DNA from 2 places in the Patulibacter defluvii genome. Region 2 is predicted to be linked to the other one. Evidence: riboswitches for the same ligand, from Rfam matches in the RefSeq annotation. Region 2 holds a riboswitch; the other holds the start of a gene.
The links. A riboswitch is a leader RNA that binds a small molecule or an ion and turns the genes downstream of it on or off. The one in region 2 is predicted to bind S-adenosylmethionine.

Region 1 (4,411 bases), on a different contig from region 2:
GGAGGCGGTGGCGATCCAGACCCGTCCCCGCCAGTCCGGCGTCAGGCCGACGACCCCGCCGCAGAGGCTGCCGGCGCAGGCCGCGCGGAGGGCGGGGGCCAGGTCGACGTCGGCGACGATCCGCAGCGTCCAGCCGCCGGCGGGGCCGGGGTCGCGACCGTGGGCGATCCGCAGCAGCCGTCCCTGGCCGGTCACCAGCACCAGCCGGTCGCGCTGGTCCAGGTAGGTGTAGACGCCGCCGAAGAGGTTGCCGACCGGCAGCGCCAGCGCGGCCAGCGAGGCGCCGCTCTGGGGGTCGAGCAGGTGGACGATCGGGGCGCGGTCGCTCTGGCGGGTGCAGAGCGCGACCGGGCGCTCGTCGCGGCCGATCACGATCGCCGGGCAGGCGGCGCCGAGCCCGACGCTGCGGACGCTCAGGCCGGGACCGGCTCCGGGCCCCGCGAACGGCGTGACGTCGGACGAGCCGCTGTCGCCGTGCATGGTGGCGGCGCCGGTCGGGGCGGTGAAGGGGTTCGGCGGCTGGAGCGGGCCGAAGGGCGCCGCGGTCGCGCCGGTCGGCCCGGCCGCGAGGCCCGCGGCGGCGAGCATGAGGGTCGCCGCCGCGCGGGCCGTTCGCCGAAATCCCATAATCCTGGTCAGGATATAGGCGAACCGGGTGGCGCGGCGGGCGGCCGCGCCGGGGGAGCGGGAGGGCTAGGCGCAGCGGTGGGTGGCGAAGCCGTCGGTGCCGGTGTGGACGTAGGCGTCGCTGACCCAGCCGCCGCCGATGATCTTGTTCCAGATGTTCGAGCGGCCGTAGGTGCCGGAGACCCACGAGCGGGTCCGCTTCTGGCAGATGATCCGCACGTAGCTGCCGTTGCGGACCTGGCGGATCTGCTTGGCGCCGGCCCGCGGCGTGGCCCGGACGCCGAGCGTCCAGCCCTTGGCGACCTTGACCTTGCCGGGGATCGTGTTCGGCGGCGGGCAGGGCGTGCCGTTGTCGTCGATGCAGCGGGCCTGTGAGACGGCGGGCACGGTCAGGGCGGTGGCCGGCAGGGCGGCGAGCGCGGCGGTGGCGGCCAGCGCGACGCGGCCGCGACGGGAGCGGAGGGCGAGCATGGGGGGCTCCTCGGACGGGGGACGGGACGGCGGGCCGGTGCCCGCCGGCCGGGCGGGGGGACCCGGCGACAGGGAGGACCCTATGGCGCGTCCGGGGCGGCGGCGAGCGCTTCTCATCCGCTTCTCACGACCGCTGAGAGGGCCGTGAGAGAGGTGCCGGCGCTACTCGTCGACGTGACGGGTGAGGACCTCGACGCCGGTCTCGGTGACGAGCACGGTGTGCTCCTCCTGGGCCGAGCGCTGGCCGTCGACGGTGACCGCCGTCCAGCCGTCCTCGTCCCAGATCCGGGCGTCGGGCGAGCCGAGGTTCAGCATCGGCTCGATCGTGAAGGTCATGCCGGGGAAGAACCGCTCGGTCGCCCGGCGGTCGTAGTTGTGCTGGACGTGGAGCCCGTCGTGGAAGTCGGGCCCGATCCCGTGGCCGCCGAACTGGGTGACGATCCCGTAGCGGTTGCGGACGACCTTCTCGATCGCCTTGCCGATGTCGCGCACCTGGCCGCCGGGCTTGACGGCGGCGATCCCGGCCTCGAGCGCCCGCTTGGTGGCGTCCATCAGGTCGCGCGAGCGCTGGTCGATCTCGCCGACGGCGAAGGTCTGGTTGAGGTCGCCGTGGACCCCGTCGACGTAGGCGGTGACGTCGATGCAGACGATGTCGCCCTCGTAGAGCTGGGTGTCGAGGTCGGGGATCCCGTGGCAGATGACCTCGTTGATCGAGGCGCAGATCGACTTCGGGTAGTGGTGGTAGTTGAGCGTCGAGGGATACGCACCGCGGCTGATCATCGCCTCGTGGGCGATCTCGTCGAGCGCGTCGGTGGTGACCCCGGGAGCGATCGCGGCGGCGACCGCGGCCAGCGCGTCGCTGGCGATCTCGCTCGCGTGCCGCATCCCCTCCAGCTCGGCGGCGGTCCGCGGGCGGGGGCGCTTCGGCGCCGGCGGCTCCCCGAGCAGCGCGTACGGCGGCTTCGCGATCCCCTTCGGGACCTTGCGCCGCGGCGAGATGCGCCCGGGACGGAGCGGAGGACGGGTGGAGGTCGGAGCGGACACCACGTTCCAGGGTAGCGCCGGGGGTCGGCTGGTCGGTGCTGCGGTGCGGCTGGGCGGTGCGGGGTGAGCGGCCGGCCGGTGTGGGCGGGTCGGGATCGTCTGCGGGTGGCGCGGCCGGTGGAGCGCGTGGTCGGCCGGTGGCGGTCACCGCCGGTGGTCGCGGTTCGGGGACGTGGTGGCGCCGACGGGCGCCTTCGTGACTCGCGGCCCGGCAGTGAGGGGGGAGGGACGGGAACGCGCGGCCGGGTCCGCGGGGGTCGGGTGGCGGGGCGCGTTGCGGGGGGGCGAACGTCGCACGCCCGGCCCACCCCTCGTCGCCGTGTGACGTTTCGGTGCCTGGGCGGGGGCGAACGTCGCATCGTCGGTGGAGCGGCCGGGGCGTGTGACGTTCGCGCCCCTCGACGGGGGGCCGACCGCGTAGTGGCGTCAATCCACCCCTGCCCCCGCGAACTGGCGTCATTCCATACCGCTCAGCGGGACGGATCCCAACCACTTCGCCTGGGTAGGGGCGGATTGACGCCAGTTCCGCCCGCCGCCCGCCGCCCGCCGCCTGCCGATGGCCACGGCCCGCCCGCCGCCGCGGCTCGCCGAGCGACTCCGCCACGCAGCGCTGAGGCCCCGACCCCCGCTCCCCTCACTGCCTGGTCGCGAGCGCCGACGCGGGTCGTCGACGGCGCGGCCGCCGCGAAACGCCGACCAGCAGCGGTGACGTTCACCGGCCGACCGCGCGCTCGACCGGCCGCGCCACCCCGCGGATCTCCCCGAGCAGCCTCACCGACCGGCCGCGAACCGGCCTTAAAGGCCCAAATCCATCCGGGTATTTGGCATTTCGCGCGGCGACTGCTACCGTCCGCCGCGGTCAAGAGTGCCAGCGCCAAGCCCCGGCTCGCTGGCCGGCAACCCTCCGACCGCGGTGGGGTGCCCCGGGTGATGACCAGGCGCGCAGGACGGTCCTGCGCAGCAAGCGCGGACCCTGTCGTACGGGTCCGGGAACCACCCAGCAGGAGACCCGATGAGCAGCACCCTGGCCCCGAGCACCGCCCGCCCGCGCGCCGCGACGCCGACCGGCACGCCCGCGCCCGCGCCGACCGCCGCCGCGCCCGCCACCGCCCCGCCGACCGCCGCGCCCGCCACCGCCCCGCCGACCGCCGAGCAGCCGCTGCTGCCGGTCGTCGGCGCCGACCTGGCCGTGCCGCTGCTCGGCGGCGGCCGCGTTCGCTACGTCGGCCTCGACTACGCCGCGACCGCCCCCGCGCTTCGCACCGTCGCCGACCGGATCGAGCGGCTGCTGCCCTTCACCGGCAGCGTCCACCGCGGCGCCGGCCTGCCCTCACAGGCCTCGAGCGCCGCCTACGAGGCCGCCCGCCGGACCGTCCACGAGGCCGTCGGCGGCCGGCCCGAGGACGTCGTCGTCTTCACCCGCAACACGACCGACGCCACCAACCTGCTGGCCCGCAGCGTCCCGCCCGCCGCCGGCGACGTGATCACGCTCGACATCGAGCACCACGCCACCCTCCTGCCCTGGCGCTCCACCGGCCACCGCTGCGTGCCGCACGCCCCGACGATCGAGCAGACGCTGGAGCGGCTGGCCCTCGCCCTGCGCACCCGCCGCGCGGCGCTGCTGGCCGTGACCGCGGCCTCGAACGTGACCGGCGAGCTGCTGCCGCTCGACCGGATCGTGGCCCTCGCCCACGAGCACGGCACCCGGGTCCTGATCGACGGCGCCCAGCTGCTCGCCCACCGCACGATCGACCTCTCGACGCTCCACGCCGACTACCTGGCCTTCTCCGGCCACAAGCTCTACGCCCCCTACGGCGCCGGCGTGCTCGTCGGCCGCCGCGACTGGCTCGACGCCGCCCCGCCCTACCTGGCCGGCGGCGGCGCCGTCCGCGACGTCACCCTCGACGGCACCGTCTGGGCCGAGGCTCCCGCCCGCCACGAGGCCGGCACCCCCAACCTGCTCGGCGCGGTCGCGATCGCCGAGGCGCTGCGGACCCTTGCCGCCAGCGACGGGATCGCCGCCCACGAGGAGACCCTCCGGCGGCGGCTGGTCGACGGGCTCGCCGGCCTCGACGGCGTCCGCCCGCTGCGGATCTGGCGCGACGCCCCCGACGCGATCGGCGTCGTCGCCTTCACCGTCGACGGCTTCGCTCCCGGCCACGTCGGCGCCTTCCTCTCCGCCGAGCACGGGATCGGGATCCGCGACGGCCGCTTCTGCGCCCACCCGCTGCTCGCCCGCCTCGGCCTGCCCGAGGGCGCCCTGCGGGCC
Region 2 (4,411 bases):
CCGGGGAGCGAGAGCTGTACTCGGTACTGCCGAGCGAACCAGGTGGCGAGATCCGACGCGTCTACGCGCCCCTCGCGCCGCTACAGCAGGTCGTTGCGGCGGAACCACCAGATCATGCCGGCGAGCAGCGCCAGCATGACCCCGATCAGGACGAAGAACGGGTGCGACTGGGCCTCGCCCGGGACCCGCACGTTCATCCCCCAGATCGACGCGATCAGGGTCAGCGGCAGGACCACGACGCTGATCGCCGTCAGCACGTTCAACGAGTGCGACTGGGCGTGCGCGAGGACCGACTCGTTGGAGCTCTCCAGCGCCTCGGAGACCTCCTTGTAGTTCTCGAGCATGTCCCAGATCCGCTCCGACGCGTCGTTGATGTCGTCGAAGTACAGCTCCTGGTCCTCGGCCAGGTAGCGGCGCGCGGCGTTGAGGTCCTTCAGCGCCGTCCGCTGCGGGCGGACGATCTTGCGGAAGTTGATGATCTCCTGCTTGGCGTTGGAGATGTCGCGGACGATCTCCTTCGAGCGGCCCTCGAAGATGTCCTCCTCGAGCTGCTCGAGCTTGTTGCCGATCTTGCGCAGCATCGGGAACGAGGCGTCGACGCACTCGTCGATGATCCGGTAGAGCAGGTAGCCGGTGCCCTTGGCGAAGTGGCGCTCGCGCTCGCTCTCCTGCTGCTCGACGCGGCTGAACAGGTAGTCGATCGTCCGCAGCGGCCGGTTCGGGATCGTGATCACGAAGTCGGGCCCGACGAAGACGTCCAGCTCGGCCGCGTTCAGCCGCCCGATCGTCTTGTCGTAGTCGGGGAAGTGGAGGACGACGAACAGGTAGTCGTCGTACTCGTCGACCTTCGGCCGCTGGTTGCGCGAGGCGACGTCCTCGTAGTCGAGGGCGTGGAAGTCGTAGTGCTCGCGCAGCCACGCCAGCTCCAGCCGTCCGGGCCGGGTGACGTTGATCCAGCGCAGGCCGTGCGACTCGACCGTGTCGATCTGGGGGCCCTCGAGCTCGACGCTCGGCGGGCCGCTGGGCTCAGGCGACCGGGTGCCGAAGCCCAGCCGGGGACGCGGAAGCGACGGCACGGGGACTCGGGGGTTCGTCGATCGCGGGCACGGTCCGTCCAGCTTAGCGGTCCACCCCCGGTTGCACGGACGCGCGCCGGCGCTTGCTACTCTTCGCCGCGGACATAGCTGGACACATCCAGAGGAGTGGAGGGACTGGCCCTACGAAGCTCCGGCAACCACCCGCGATCCCCGCCGACGCGAGCAGGTGCCAATTCCAGAGAGATGTGTGGCTGGACCTCCTGGACCGTCGCCACACCAACGGCGAACGACCAATCCGGAGGAGCCATGGCTGCCACGTCCCTGATCTGTCGCGAGTGTGCGAGCACCTACCCGCTCGAAGCGCAGTTCGTGTGCACGAAGTGCTTCGGGCCGCTCGAGGTGGCCTACGCGCCGCATCCGTCGGCCGGCGATCCCGACGCGATCCGCCGCCGGATCCAGGCCGGCCCCCGCAGCATCTGGCGCTACGCCGACTTCCTGCCGCTGGCGGCCGGGTCGCCGGCCGGCGCCGGCGACTTCGCCACCGACGGCGGCCTGCCCGCTGGCGGCACCCCGCTGGTCAAGGCCGACCGGCTGGCCCGCCGCCTGGGCCTGCGCGAGGTCTGGGTCAAGAACGACGCCGCCAACCCGACCCACTCCTTCAAGGACCGGGTCGTCGCCGTCGCCGCCGCCCGCGCCAAGGAGCTGGGCTTCAGCACCCTCGCCTGCGCCTCGACCGGCAACCTGGCCGGCGCGGTCTCGGCCGCCGGCGCCGCCCTCGGCCTGCCGACCTACGTCTTCATCCCGGCCGACCTGGAGGAGCAGAAGATCCTCTCGACCGGCGTCTACGGGGCCCGGATCGTCACGATCCGCGGCAACTACGACGACGTCAACCGGCTCTGCACCGAGATCGCCGGCGAGCGCGAGGACTGGGCGTTCGTGAACGTCAACATGCGCCCGTACTACGCCGAGGGCTCGAAGACCCTGGCCTACGAGATCGCCGAGCAGCTGGGCTGGAGCGCGCCCGACCGGATCGTGGCCCCGATCGCCTCCGGCTCGCTGTTCACGAAGATCGGCAAGGGCTTCCAGGAGTGGATCGACCTCGGGCTGATCGAGGGCGACGCGCGGGTGCCGATCATGAGCGGCGCCCAGGCGCTCGGCTGCAACCCGGTCGCCGCCGCCTTCGAGGCCGGCCACGACGTCTGCCGCCCGGTCAAGCCGGACACGATCGCCAAGTCGCTGGCGATCGGCAACCCGGCCGACGGTCCCTACGCGATCGAGCTGGCCCGCAAGACCGGCGGCACGATCACCGACGTCACCGACGAGGAGATCAAGGACGGGATCCGGCTGCTGGCCGAGACCACCGGGATCTTCACCGAGACGGCCGGCGGCGTCACCACCGCCACGCTCAAGAAGCTGGCGGACGCGGGCCGGATCGACCCCGACGAGCGGGTCGTGATCGTGATCACCGGCGAGGGCCTGAAGACCCTCGACGTGGTCCGCGGCACCTTCGAGGTGACGGAGATCGATCCCCGCTTCGAGCAGTTCGAGAACGACGTGGAGACCCGCACGGAGGTGGCGGTCTGATGGCAACGGTCACGGTCAAGATCCCGACGCAGCTGCGTGACGCCACCGGCGGCGAGGGCACGCTGAAGATCGACGGCGAGACCGTCGGCGGCACCCTCGAGGCGCTGTTCGCGGCCCATCCCGAGCTGCGCTCGCGGCTGGCCGACGACGACGGCAACCTGCGCCGCTTCGTCAACGTCTACCTGGACGGCGAGGACATCCGCTTCGGCGACGGCGTCGGGACCCCGGTCGCCGACCGCCAGGAGCTGCAGATCCTGCCCGCGGTGGCCGGCGGCCGCTGAGCGATGGAGGACGGCGTGGGGGGCGCCGCCACGCGTGCGCGGCGGCGGGCCCGCCGCGCCGCCGGTCGCGCGGTCCGCTCGCTGCTGGAGCGCGGCGGCCGCTATCGGCTGGCCCACCTCGACCGCGAGCGGGTGGTCGAGCGTTGGTACCACAGCCCGATCCCGGAGTGGGAGCGGCTGCCGGACGCGGTCTGGAGCCGCCGCCACCCGATGCCGGGCGTGGCCTGGGATCCGGCGCCGGGGCTGACGCTGCTGGAGGGACCGCTGCGGCCGCTGCTGGCCGAGTTCGCGCCCCCGCCGATCCCCGGCACGACCGCCGCCGAGCGGGCCGCGCTGCTGGTCTTCTACGACGGGCTCGACGGGGCCACCTGGCACGCGCTGCTGCGGCACGTGCGGCCGCGGCGGGTGGTCGAGCTGGGCTCGGGCGTCTCGACCCTGATCGGGGCCGCGGCGCTGGCGCGCAACGCGGCCGAGGGCGATCCCGCCGAGCTGCGGGTCTTCGACCCCTTCCCGCGGGCCCCGACCGAGGCCGGCCTCGGCGACCACGGGCGGCTGGAGCGGACCGCGGCCGAGCAGGTGCCGCTGGAGGTCTTCGACGAGCTGGGGGCCGGCGACGTGCTGTTCGTCGACACCACCCACGTCGTCACCACCGGCGGCGACGTGGTCCGGATCGTGCTCGAGGTGCTGCCGCGGCTGGCGCCCGGGGTGCTCGTCCACGTCCACGACATCCTGCTGCCCTACGAGTACCACCGGATGTGGTTCGAGAGCGGCTGGTACTGGAACGAGCAGTACCTGCTGCACGCCTTCCTGGTCGGCAACCCCGAGTGGGAGCTGGTGCTGGCCAACCACCACCTGCACCGCGAGCACGAGCCGCGGCTGCGGGCGGTGACCGCGGCCTACGAGCCGGCCAAGCAGCCGAGCGCGCTGTGGCTGCGACGCCGGATCCCGGGCGAGCAGGGCCCGCTGGCCGAGCGGTTGCGGGCCCGCTGACGGCTCAGTCGCGGACGACCGCCGGCAGCCGCGCGGTCCGCCGCCGGCGGCGCGCGATCGCCCGCCGCGCCCGCTCGAGCGCCGGCCGCTCGATCAGGTGCCAGCTGAGCATCGCCAGCGTCAGGCTCAGGGCCAGCGTCAGGCAGAGCGCGGCCAGCAGCGTGGTCGGGAACCGCTCGCTCTCGCGCAGCAGGTAGATCATCGGGAAGTGCCACAGGTAGAGGCCGAACGAGATCCGGCCCAGGTACTCCAGCGGTCCGCGGGCGAGCGCCGCCGAGCCCGGCAGCGGGCCGACCGCGATCGCGCCGACGATCAGCGCGAAGCCGAGCGTCGCCGGCAGGTCGTTGCCGAGCTGGCGCAGGATCAGCGGCCCGGCGGTGGTCCCGTGCCACCAGCCGTCGAGGACCACCAGCAGCAGCCCGCCGAGGGCCAGCGGGACCGTCGTCCGGATCCCGGCCCGGCGGTCGTGGACGAGCACCGCGACGAGCATCCCGGCGCCGAACGCGGCGAGCTGCAGCG

Region 1: it holds a riboswitch for S-adenosylmethionine, as region 2 does, so the genes downstream of both, SH587_RS10765 (aminotransferase class V-fold PLP-dependent enzyme) here and thrC (threonine synthase) in region 2, are expected to answer to the same signal.

The regions. Positions count from the first base shown of each region.
Region 1 covers NZ_JAWZSQ010000008.1:127,094-131,504, forward strand. The annotation lists gene SH587_RS10750 (hypothetical protein) at 1-588, opposite strand, end outside; gene SH587_RS10755 (hypothetical protein) at 694-1,098, opposite strand; gene map (type I methionyl aminopeptidase) at 1,261-2,142, opposite strand; SAM riboswitch class IV at 3,000-3,115, shown strand; gene SH587_RS10765 (aminotransferase class V-fold PLP-dependent enzyme) at 3,155-4,411, shown strand, end outside.
Region 2 covers NZ_JAWZSQ010000016.1:94,977-99,387, forward strand. The annotation lists gene SH587_RS16320 (magnesium transporter CorA family protein) at 81-1,076, opposite strand; SAM riboswitch class I at 1,188-1,287, shown strand; gene thrC (threonine synthase) at 1,344-2,621, shown strand; gene SH587_RS16330 (ubiquitin-like small modifier protein 1) at 2,621-2,902, shown strand; gene SH587_RS16335 (class I SAM-dependent methyltransferase) at 2,918-3,892, shown strand; gene SH587_RS16340 (acyltransferase family protein) at 3,897-4,411, opposite strand, start outside.